3 regions of the Pectobacterium nicotianae genome follow, and region 1 is predicted to be linked to each of the others. Evidence: predicted binding sites of a transcription regulator. Region 1 holds the regulator's gene; each other region holds the start of a gene.
The links. Region 1 encodes CRP, which controls carbon source genes, mostly activating them, when cyclic AMP is high. Its sites were predicted from a motif close to ATGTGANNNNNNTCACAT; they were not measured.
Positions count from the first base shown of each region.

Region 1 (4,033 bases):
GGACGAGGCGGGCATTTCACTGGCTGCAATCCGTCACTTTGCCGATAAATTGCCTATTTTGGGCGTGTGTCTTGGCCATCAGGCGATGGGACAGGCGTTCGGCGCGCGTGTGGTGCGGGCACGGCAGGTCATGCACGGGAAAGCCTCAGCGATTGCGCATAGCGATACGGGGGTTTTCACGGGGTTGGCACAGCCGTTGACGGTCACCCGTTATCATTCACTCATTATTGATTCCGCCTCGCTACCCGATTGCTTTGAAGTCACGGCCTGGAGCGAACATGAAGGAAAGCGTGATGAGATTATGGGGATTCGCCATCGCGCATTGCCGCTGGAAGGGGTGCAGTTTCACCCAGAGAGCATTCTTAGCCAGCAAGGGCATCAGCTTTTGGATAATTTCCTTAAAATTTAGCGATATAGAAAGTTATTCTCCTCAGTAGCCGATTTAATATTGCCTGAAATTGATTTTTTATGCATATTTAGTGACTATATTTTCATTCCGATATGATGGACAGCAGAGTGAGGCAGCAAATGGCAGCAGAGCAGAAAGCAGTGACACGGGATACTCACGATAAAGTGATTTTGCCAGTTTATGCACCCGCGAAGTTTGTACCCGTGAAAGGTAAAGGGAGCCGCGTCTGGGATCAGGACGGTCGCGAGTATATCGATTTCTCCGGCGGTATTGCGGTTACGGCGCTGGGTCACTGTCATCCTGCATTGGTGAATGCGTTGCAGCAGCAGGGTGAAAAGCTGTGGCATACCAGCAATATTTTCACTAATGAGCCTGCGTTGCGCCTCGCCAGCAAATTGATTGATGCGACTTTTGCCGACCGTGTGTTCTTTGTTAACTCCGGTGCCGAGGCCAACGAAGCTGCCTTTAAGCTGGCGCGTCACTATGCGGTTAAACGCCATAGTCCGTATAAAACCAAGATCATCTCCTTCTACAATGCATTCCATGGTCGGACGCTGTTCACCGTTTCGGTCGGCGGACAGCCTAAATATGCCGATGGCTTCGGGCCTAAGCCTGCCGATATTGTTCATGTACCCTTCAACGATCTGGCTGCTGTTAAAGCGGTGATGGACGATCATACCTGTGCAGTCGTGCTGGAACCGGTTCAGGGTGAAGGGGGGATTACGCCTGCTACGCCTGAATTTTTACAAGGCGTTCGCGATCTGTGCGATCAGCACAAGGCGCTGCTGGTGTTTGATGAAGTGCAGAGCGGAATGGGGCGTACTGGCAAACTATTCAGCTACATGCACTACGGCATTACGCCGGATATTCTCACAACGGCTAAAGCACTGGGCGGTGGTTTCCCAATTAGTGCAATGCTGACGACGGAAGAGATCGCATCGGCCATGACGGTTGGGGTACACGGCACCACCTATGGCGGCAACCCGCTGGCCTGTGCGGTGGCGGAAGCCGCGCTGGATATTATCAATACGCCAGAAGTGCTGTCAGGCGTGGCGGATCGCCACGATCGCTTTGTCAGTGAGCTTGAGAAAATCAATCAGCAGTTCGGTGTATTCGAACAGGTTCGCGGTATGGGTTTGCTGCTGGGTGCAGAACTGAAACCGCAATGGCATGGTCGTGCGGGCGAGTTTCTGGCGGCGGCAACGTCTCAGGGGCTTATGGTGCTGATGGCTGGGCCGAATGTGATCCGCTTTGTACCGTCGTTGATCATTGATGAAGATGATATTGCGCAGGGGATGGCGAAATTCGCTAAAGCCGTCGCGCAGGTCGTTAACGCAGCAAACTGATTACGTTACGCCATAAAAAAACGTAGGGAACGTTTTTCAACGTCGCTTGCGACGGCCCGTTAGGGTGGCGGCCAGGGATGGCACGCCATAAAAAAACGCAGGGAACGTTTTTCAGCGTTGCGTTAGCAACGACCCGTAGGGTGGTGAGCAGGAAGCTCGCCATAAAAAAAGCGTGAGGCCGAGGCTTCACGCTTTTTTATTGGTAGGGTACAGCGACAGGGGCTTAGCGAGTGCCGTAAACGACAATCGTTTTACCGTGTGCAGAGATCAGGTTCTGGTCTTCTAACATTTTCAGAATGCGGCCCACGGTTTCACGCGAGCAGCCAACGATTTGCCCAATTTCCTGACGGGTAATTTTTATTTGCATGCCATCTGGATGCGTCATGGCATCAGGTTGTTTGGCCAGGTTGAGTAGGGTTTGGGCAATACGGCCGGTCACATCAAGGAAGGCGAGGTTGCCGACTTTCTCAGAGGTAACCTGAAGTCTGCTGGCCATTTGCGCAGACAGACGCATGAGGATATCCGGGTTAACCTGGATGAGCTGGCGGAATTTTTTATAGGAAATTTCAGCCACTTCACAGGCAGTTTTTGCCCGCACCCAGGCGCTGCGCTCCTGACCTTCTTCAAACAGGCCGAGCTCGCCGATAAAATCGCCCTGATTGAGGTAGGAAAGAATCATTTCCTTGCCTTCTTCATCTTTGATTAGCACTGCGACAGAGCCTTTCACGATGTAGTAAAGCGTTTCTGCTTTTTCACCTTGGTGAATCAGCGTGCTCTTCGATGGATACTTGTGAATATGACAATGGGAAAGGAACCATTCGAGAGTTGGATCTGTTTGCGGTTTGCCGAGAACCATTCGCTATCATCCTCTGTTGTAATTCACTGCGCAAATTACAGGGGTCAGAGTTCCCTGTACGGCGTGTTTAACTGCTAAAAAAATAAAATTCAGTCTAGGCAGAATGACGTCAGGGAATATACTGAAACCACTGTACCCTTTATTTTCCGGTTGCTGCCTTGCCGCACCGTAAACGTGGCTGGGGTATGTCTGGCCAGGTCATCATCTTCTTCGTTTCTGGGTTTGTCCAGAAAAGGTCTATTCTATTTTCGTTTTAACACAGCTTTAAGGACGTGTCTTGTGTTGTCTCGCTTCAGCATGACAAAGCGCTGATTAACGCTGGTTTTTGTACAGTAACGGTATAAATTTTCAAAAAATTTTTAGTGGAGAGGCATCATGCAGGCACGGGTAAAATGGGTTGAAGGCTTAACGTTTTTGGGCGAATCCGCATCAGGACATCAGATATTGATGGACGGCAATTCCGGTGATAAAGCGCCCAGTCCGATGGAAATGGTGCTGATGTCTGTGGGGGGATGCAGTGCGATTGATGTGGTATCGATTCTGCAAAAAGGCCGCAACGATGTAGCGGATTGTGAAGTGAAATTAACGTCAGAGCGTCGGTCTGACGCGCCGCGTTTATTTACCCACATCAATCTGCATTTTATCGTGACGGGAAAAGGATTGACCGACAAAGTTGTTGAACGAGCCGTCGCACTGTCGGCGGAAAAATACTGCTCTGTGGCACTGATGCTGGGTAAAGCCGTTGAGGTAACGCACAGCCACGAAATTAGAGTACTGGAATAATCCCTTTCTCTGGGCACTCATTCTGGTCACTTAAGCCTGTTATTAGGGGAAACACAGGGGGAGGTTCTCGTAGGGAGGCCTCACCCCTGTGGTCGCCCCGTGTATCTCGATGCTTATTCGATGGTTTTCCCTTCAATTAACCGCTGTACCAGCGGCGCCATGATTAATTCCATCGCCAATCCCATCTTCCCGCCGGGAACGACCAGCGTGTTGATGTGGGAGATAAAGGAACCCTGCAACATGGCGAGCAGATAGGGATAATCAATATTGTCCAATCCCTGAAAATGAATCACGACGAAGCTTTCGTCCAGTGATGGAATCGATTTGGCGGCGAACGGATTGGAGGTGTCTACGGTAGGCACACGCTGGAAGTTGATGTGTGTGCGAGAGAACTGTGGCGTGATATAGGTGATGTAATCTTCCATTGAGCGGACGACGGAATCCATCACCGCTTCACGCGAGTGGCCGCGCTCATTAACGTCACGAATCAGCTTTTGAATCCATTCCAGGTTGACGATCGGCACCACGCCGACGAGTAAATCCACATGCTGTGCCACATCATTTTGCTCTGTGACTACGCCGCCGTGGAGCCCTTCATAGAACAGGATGTCGGTGGGTTCCGGCATTGGCTCCCACGGC
Region 1 covers NZ_CP096821.1:435,844-439,876, forward strand. The annotation lists gene MYB54_RS01850 (aminodeoxychorismate synthase component II) at 1-409, shown strand, start outside; gene argD (bifunctional acetylornithine/succinyldiaminopimelate transaminase) at 529-1,755, shown strand; gene crp (cAMP-activated global transcriptional regulator CRP) at 1,979-2,611, opposite strand; gene MYB54_RS01865 (OsmC family protein) at 2,987-3,394, shown strand; gene MYB54_RS01870 (phosphoribulokinase) at 3,508-4,033, opposite strand, start outside.

Region 2 (4,033 bases), 830 kb from region 1:
TTCATCCACGACCCACATGAGCGGCACGTACGCGATACCCGCGCCAGTCTTAAGCCAACGCACCAGCGTTTGTGGGTCGTTAGTGACAAAGCGCCCTTGTGGCGTGACGCGGGTCGAAATGCCTTCCGGGGCGATCAGCTCGAATTCGCTGTCGGGCCGTACGCTGTATTCCAGCCAGGAAAAATTCACCATATCTGCTGGTTTATCCGGCGTGCCGTGCTGTGCCAGATAGCTTTTTGCGGCGCAGACCACCATTGGCATCGAGCCTAAGCGTTTCGAGAACAGGCTGGAATCCTGTAGCGCGCCGACGCGGATAACGATATCCAGCCCGTCGGCAATCAGATCGGGAGCGGGAATTCCGGTGACCAGATTGACGGACAAACCAGGATATTCCTTCAGCATAGCGGCAGTCATGGTGGACAACACATTCTGCGCCATCGTAGAAGAACTGCCGATGCGCAGCGTGCCGATCGGCGTGTTGTTGAAGGCATAAAGCTGCTCATGGACTTCATGTGCCTCATGCAGCATGCGGCGACAGCCGTGGTAATAGATTTTCCCTGCTTCCGTCAAACCAATGCTGCGTGTGCTGCGATTAAGCAGCTTAATCTGTAGCTCATCTTCAAGCTTGGTAACGGTCTGGCTGACGGCGGATACGCTCATCTGTAACTGACGGGCAGCAGCGGTAAAAGAACCAAATTCCACCACGCGGGCAAACACCGACATACTCTTTAGTCTTTCCATTATTCACTCTGGCTTAAAAGTGATTTAGATCACGCTATGTAGATAAGGTGATAATAAGCATCCATAATATAGCCTATCCGGTGGTTCTGGGCAGAACAGAGCCATTCAATGATTGTGTTTATTTACCCAATTAGAGTAATACGCTGATTTCCCATCGTTAGTCAGCCTCTGCTGACATCGCTATTCATCAGTTTAACGCTATCCCATCCGTTGGCTACTCGCCTGCGGGATGAGGCTCTGTTGTCGGTGCTGAAAGGCCGCGCCAGACGACATAATTTACCACCCGGTAGCGCACCTGCTCGTTGCCGCTCTCTAATAGAAAAAGGAAAAGAGGATGAGTTCACTCCCGGTTATGGTGCTGTTCGGGCTGTCATTTCCCCCCGTATTTTTTGTCTTGCTGGTATCGCTGACCCTGTTTTTTGTCGTGAATCGCCTGCTGCAACCGACGGGGATCTATGACTTCGTCTGGCATCCTGCGCTGTTTAACAGCGCGCTGTTCTGCTGTCTGTTTTATTTACTGTTCCGTTACGGTCTGTGAGGTGTCTGTGAAAGCGTTCTTTTTACCCTTGTTTAAACAGCAGGCCGTGCTGATCAAAAAACTGAGCCGCGTGGTTATCACGTTGGTGATTGTACTGTGTGCGATCGTGGCCATTTTTCGTGTCTGGGCGTTCTATACCGAATCACCCTGGACGCGTGATGCCAAATTTACGGCGGATGTCGTGGCAATTGCGCCGGACGTCAGCGGGTTACTGAGCGATGTTCGCGTGACGGACAATCAGCTGGTGAACAAAGGTGACGTGCTGTTTGTCATCGATCAGCCGCGCTACCATCAGGCCGTGGCGCAAGCGGAAGCCGATGTTGCCTACTATCAGGCGCTGGTGACGGAAAAACGTCGGGAATCAGGGCGTCGGGCGCGACTGGGCATCAGTGCGATGTCACAGGAAAATATCGATCAGTCCAGTAATGCATTGGAAACCGCCACGCACCAGCTTGCTAAAGCGCAGGCGGTATTGTCACTGGCGCAACTGGAGCTGGAACGCACCGTGGTACGCGCCCCTGCCGACGGCTGGGTGACCAACCTGCATGTGCAGAGCGGTGAGTTCATTGAACGAGGTAACACGGCGGTAGCGCTGGTGAAGAAGGATTCGTTCTATCTGCTGGCGTACATGGAAGAGACCAAGCTTGAAGGCGTGCGTCGTGGCTACCGTGTGGAAATTACGCCGCTGGGTAGCGAAAAGATATTTTATGGCACGGTTGATAGCGTGGCGGCTGGGGTGAATAACAACAGTAACAGCGCGAACAGTAAAGGTCTGGCTAACGTGGATTCCAATCTGGAATGGGTGCGCCTGGCGCAGCGTGTGCCGGTAAAAATTCGCCTCGATAGCCAAATGGGCGACCTCTACCCGGCTGGCACCACGGCCACCGTGGTGATCACCGGTGAGCAGGTCAACAATGATAAAACGCCTTCGCCGCTCATCCGTCTCCTGTATCGTCTGCGTGAGTTCGGCTAAGTGAGGCGATGATGAAAACTCCGTCGCTAACAGGCTCTATGTTCTTTACGACGCCACAGTTTGCACGCTTGCGCTTTGCTTTCAAGCTGAGCTTCGCGATCGTGCTGTCCCTGTTTTTGGGCTTCCACCTCCAGTTGGAAACGCCGCGCTGGTCGGTGCTGACGGCGGCGATTGTCGCTGCTGGCCCGGCGTTTGCTGCGGGCGGCGAGCCATTTTCCGGCGCGATTCGCCATCGTGGCATGCTGCGTGTCGTCGGCACCTTTATAGGCTGTATCGGCGCACTTGTCATCATTATTGCCACCGTTCGCGCACCGGTTGTGATGTTGATGCTGTGCTGTATTTGGGCTGGCCTCTGTACCTGGGTTTCCTCGCTGGTTAAAGTCGAAAACGCCTATGTGTTCGGGCTGGCGGGCTATACCGCGTTGATTATTATTGTGTCGACGCAGGGGACACCGCTGCTGACGCCGCAGTTTGCCGTGGAACGCTGTAGCGAAATTGTGTTGGGCATCGTCTGTGCGATTCTGGCGGATTTGCTGTTCTCGCCACGCTCGATCAAGCAGGATGTTGACCGCAGTATCGGCGAACTATTGGTGGATCAGTATCGGTTACTGCAACTCTGCATGAGCGGGGCGGAGAAAGATGCGATAGATGCGGCATGGCACGCACTGGTACGCAAAACAACCGCGCTAAACGGCATGCACAGCAGCCTGATGTTGGAGTCCTCGCGCTGGCAGAATAGCAATCGCCGCTTAACGTCGCTGCATACGCAATCGCTCACGATGATTACACAGGCGTGTGAAACCTATCTGATTTTGCAGGACACCCCGACTCCCGTAAAAAGCAGCCTGAAACTGGTGTTGGATCAGCCTGTTGAGTCGTTTCGCGATGTGCATTGCCGTGTGAAAGCGTTGCGCCAACTGATTGCGGCGGACAGTCGTGACGTGCCGCCGATGCTGATCAGTTGGGTCGGAGCGGCGACGCGCTACCTGCTGCTGGCGAAGGGCGTGCAGACCAACGGACGTATCAATACGATTGAAGCCGATGTGCTGAACAGCGAAGTGGAAATTAAAGTGCCATCAGCTGAAACTCATCACGCCATGATTAATGGTTTACGCACTGGCGTGGCGACGGCGCTGGGCTGTCTGTTCTGGCTGAGCACGGGCTGGACTTCCGGCAGCGTGTGTATGGTGATGATTGCGGTGGTGACGTCGCTTGCCATGCGGTTGCCGAACCCGCAGATGATGGCGAAGGATTTTCTTTTCGGGACGATCTACGCGCTGCCGCTGGGGGCGTTGATGTTCATGTTTATCATGCCGTCAACGCAGCAAAGTATGCTGCTGCTATGCCTGAGTCTGGGAGCAATGGCCTTCTTCCTCGGCCTTGAAGTGCAAAAACGTCGACTCGGCTCACTGGGTGCATTGGCCAGTACGATCAATATTCTGGTGTTAGATAACCCGATGACGTTCAACGTCAGTCAGTTTCTGGATAGCGCGATCGGCCAGATCATCGGCTGTTTTCTGGCGTTGATGGTGATCCTGTTGATCCGGGATAACACCAAGGCACACACGGGGAGAACGCTGCTGAACCGCTTTGTGTATGGCGCGGTCTCGGCGCTAACGACCAACACGGCGCGTCGCAAAGAAAACCACCTGCCTGCGCTGTATCAGCAGCTGTTCCTGCTGTTGAACCGCTTCCCTGACGATATTGCCAAGTATCGCCTCGCACTGTGGCTGATCATCATGCACCAGCGTCTGAGAACGCTGGATATTCCGCAAAACGCG
Region 2 covers NZ_CP096821.1:4,534,466-4,538,498, reverse strand. The annotation lists gene aaeR (HTH-type transcriptional activator AaeR) at 1-741, opposite strand, end outside; gene aaeX (p-hydroxybenzoic acid efflux pump operon protein AaeX) at 1,076-1,279, shown strand; gene aaeA (p-hydroxybenzoic acid efflux pump subunit AaeA) at 1,287-2,252, shown strand; gene aaeB (p-hydroxybenzoic acid efflux pump subunit AaeB) at 2,264-4,033, shown strand, end outside.
Region 2: the regulator CRP is predicted to act here: its motif matches at 759-776, upstream of aaeR (HTH-type transcriptional activator AaeR).

Region 3 (4,033 bases), 1.1 Mb from region 1:
AACGAAAAACGGGATTACGTTGCTACCAACAACGACTACTTCCTGTCTGGACGTACGGTGTACGGCGGCGTGAGCTATAAGTTCTGATGCCAATTGCTCTAGCCCGCTAACGCGGGCTTTTTTAGCAGCAGAGAAACGTGGTGACGTCGTACTCTCTTAACAGATATGCGCCTTTAAAACGGCGTCCGGCGTAAAACGTCGGCGTCAGATCGGTCAGCAGTTCCAGCTCAAACTCGCGTTTGGTGATATCCAGCGCCACGAGTCTGGCATCCAGAAAATCGAAATAGTGCCTGACCTGCGGGTAAAGCGCCTTAAACAGGCTCTCCTTCGCTGAGAAGCTGATCGTCAGCAAACAGCTAAATGCTTCTTCCCGCTCTTGAAACCATTGGAATTCTTCGTCACCAATGATGCCGGGCCACAGCGATTGCGCACGTTCGTCGGACATAAATCCTTCGATATCCACCCCCACGCACGATAGGGCGTCGCTCCGTAAATGTGCAGCGCAGAGTACGCTGTCTTTGTTATGGCTCAGCGAACCGGCAATATTACCCGGCCACTGCGGCGAGCGGTCTTCCCCGCTATGCAGAACAAAATCAGGGTGTTCCAGCTTATTTAACACGTGTTTGGCGACACAGCGCCCAGCCAGAAATTCGGCGCGGCGTTTCGGTACGGCGCGTTCTAGCGCGTCGGAGAAAGGAATGTTCGCCTCGGCAAAAAGCGCGTCGTCGTAGGCAGACAAATGGAAATGGCAGCGAGCAGTAATACCTGGGTAGGCGGCACCGTCCGTTGCCCGTGGAAAAGTAATCCATTCAACATCATCAATAAAAGCAGAAAGCATGTTGCTCCACTCAGGCAAGCATATCGCACCCGCATTCGGTAAATGCTGCATAGGCCACGTTTAATCCCTGAAAAATGTAGGGACTTAAACGAACAATGGGCGACTTTCGCCGCCCATCATCTCGCTACTGCAAGAATGCCTGGTTACATTTACAGGGCCAAGAAGAACCCTGCGATGCAGGCGCTCATCAGGTTAGAAAGCGTACCTGCCGCAACCGCTTTCAAACCAAAGCGGGCAATATCCTGACGCCGAGTCGGTGCCATACTGCCCAAACCTCCAATAAGGATAGCAATAGACGAAAGGTTAGCAAAGCCGCACAGCGCGAACGAAATCACAGCTTTGGTATGATCCGACAGAACCTGCAAACCCGCGGCCTGCACCACATTATCCGCTTTCAAATATTCACTGAAATTCATGTAAGCAACGAACTCGTTGACGATCAGCTTCTGCCCAATAAACGAGCCCGCCACAGTTGCTTCACTCCACGGAATACCAATCAGGAACGCGACAGGCGCAAAGCACCAGCCCAGAATCAGTTCCAGTGACAGCTGCGGATAGTCAAACCAGCCGCCGATACCGCCCAGAATACCGTTCAACACGGCGATCAAGGCGATAAACGCCAGCAACATCGCGCCCACATTCAGCGCCAGTTGCATACCAGAAGCCGCACCGCTTGCCGCGGCATCAATGACGTTAGCCGGGCGATCGTCTTCATCAACAAAGCCAACCATCTCATCATGGTCGTGCGTTTTTTCCGTTTCCGGCACCATCAGTTTGGCGAACAGTAACCCACCCGGCGCAGCCATAAAGGAGGCCGCAATCAGGTATTCCAACGGCACGCCCATCTGGGCATAGCCCGCCATCACCGCACCTGCAATCGACGCCAACCCGCCGCACATTACCGCAAACAGCTCTGACTGCGTCATGTTGGCAATATACGGACGAACCACCAGCGGCGCTTCCGTTTGGCCGACAAAGATATTGGCCGTCGCAGAGAGCGATTCAGTACGGGAGGTTCCCAACAGTTTCTGCAATCCGCCACCGAGTACCTTGATGACCAACTGCATAATGCCCATGTAGTACAACACGGCGATAAGGGAAGAGAAAAAGACGATAATCGGCAATACGCGGAGTGCGAAAACAAACCCACCACCGCCAAATACTTCGAACATTTTGTCGGATACCAAACCGCCAAACATGAACGAAACGCCTTGATTTCCGTAGGCGATAACGTTTGCTACACCGCCCGTCAAACCTTCAAGAATCTTGCGGCCTACGGGTACATACAGCACCAGTGCACCGATACCGACCTGAAGAATGAAAGCACCGGCTACGGTGCGCAATCTGATAGCTTTACGGTTATTGGACAGCATAACCGCGCACAGTATCAGAACAATCATGCCGATGAGACTCATAACGAGTTGCATGTGCAGTTCCCTATAACGCGTGAAAAAAGTGAGAGCATAATAAAAATCGTGTCGCCAGAGCGGTAAGCACGCGCTGGCGAGCCGATTATAGAGATAGGCCCGTAAAGGTCGCTAATTTATGTCACAAATACATACAACATCGAACAGTCCAAAACACCAAAAAGTGATCCTCATCACAATTTTATGGTTGGTATATGAAATCGAAATGGCTGTTCTGTCTGTTGTTGCACAGAAATAAAGAAAAGCGAAAGCAAACAGGCTTCCGCTTTAGGGGAAGAGTTTCAGCATAACGGTAGCAGTGTTATGTCGGGGTAAGCCGCCCAAACAGCCTGAACGAATTCTGCCACAGCGCCTCAGCAATCTCTTCAGGCGGTTCTGCACGTAACTCACAAAGCGTTTGAAACGCGCACGAAATGCGCTCGGGTCGGTTGGGTTGCCCCTGATAGCCACTCATCGGCATATCGGGCGCGTCAGTTTCCAGCAGCAGCCGATCTAACGGCAGCCGCGCGATCGCCTGACGCGTTTTGTTCGCTCTGTCATAGGTAATGGTTCCCCCCACGCCGATGTAATAGCCCAGCCGGATAAAGGCCTGCGCCTGCGCCAGACTGCCTGCAAACCCATGAACTACGCCAGTACGCGGCACGTCGATACGGCGGAGCAATTGCGCCAGCCTGTCGTGGCTGCGTCGCGAGTGCAGGATCGTCGGGAGATCGTATTTTTTCGCCAGCCGAAGCTGAGCCTCAAGAAAGGTAAGCTGCCGCTCAAACTGCGGTTCCGGCATATAGAGATCCAACCCAATCTCCCCCACCGCCACCAGCGTTACAGGCAACTGACGCAGTTCCTCTTCCAGACGGAGCAGGTCGCTTTCCTGATGTTCAGCGATATACAGCGGGTGAAGACCCAGTGCGGCATAAAGTGGAGAGTAGGTGCGAGCGAGCGTCAACACGCGCTCAAAATGCTGAGAAGCCACAGCCGGAATAATGATGCGCTCAACCCCAGCGTCTTGCGCCAGACGCAGGCTTTCCGGTGCATCATCATAGAATAAGGGGAAATCGAAATGGCAGTGGGTATCGATAAAGCGGTGTCGTTCAGAAAGCACGTTGCTTCTCTCCGTCAAGATTAGGCCCGTCAAGATGAGGCGACCTAATCTACGCCCAAGTAATACCCTGCCAAAGCCTCATGGCAGAATCGGACTTGTCGTTGCGGTGAGGCCTCAGTGTAGCGTGGTTTTCTCTGAGGATACCTCTTCGTGCGCTTTTCCGTAACCCTCTTGCAAGACGCCGGACAGGTAATCATTACTCCCTTCCAGCCAGGCACAGTCGCTGTCAAACCAATCAGCCCACAGTGCCAGGAAATTCCCTTTCCACTGTTTCCATTTGCCAACAACGATATCGCTATTCATCATAACCCTCCTGATAAACTGTCGAAATGCAGCAAATACGCGGGTCGTATTAGAAGATAGTGTGCCGGTAAAATATGACAGCCGCGTGGCGCGGCTGTGTGCTCTGTATGACATTTCTTTCTGTGGAGAAAGAATGAAAGAAGGTGCTGTGCTACGGCCGTTTTCGACCCGTGAACAAGCTAACCAGAAACAGAATAATACCGACCACAAAGACGATTTTCGCCGCGCCAGCTGCTGTACCGGCCAATCCGCCGAAGCCCAGTGCTGCCGCGATCAGTGCGATAACTAAAAATATAATGCCCCAACGAAACATACGCTCTCCTTACCAGACAAAAAATGAAAAATCATGGTGGTCATCCTGACGCG
Region 3 covers NZ_CP096821.1:4,302,575-4,306,607, forward strand. The annotation lists gene MYB54_RS19080 (TonB-dependent receptor domain-containing protein) at 1-87, shown strand, start outside; gene MYB54_RS19085 (4'-phosphopantetheinyl transferase family protein) at 122-838, opposite strand; gene MYB54_RS19090 (NupC/NupG family nucleoside CNT transporter) at 988-2,265, opposite strand; gene MYB54_RS19095 (TatD family hydrolase) at 2,567-3,364, opposite strand; gene MYB54_RS19100 (CsbD family protein) at 3,479-3,667, opposite strand; gene MYB54_RS19105 (DUF1328 domain-containing protein) at 3,819-3,980, opposite strand.
Region 3: the regulator CRP is predicted to act here: its motif matches at 2,427-2,444, upstream of MYB54_RS19090 (NupC/NupG family nucleoside CNT transporter).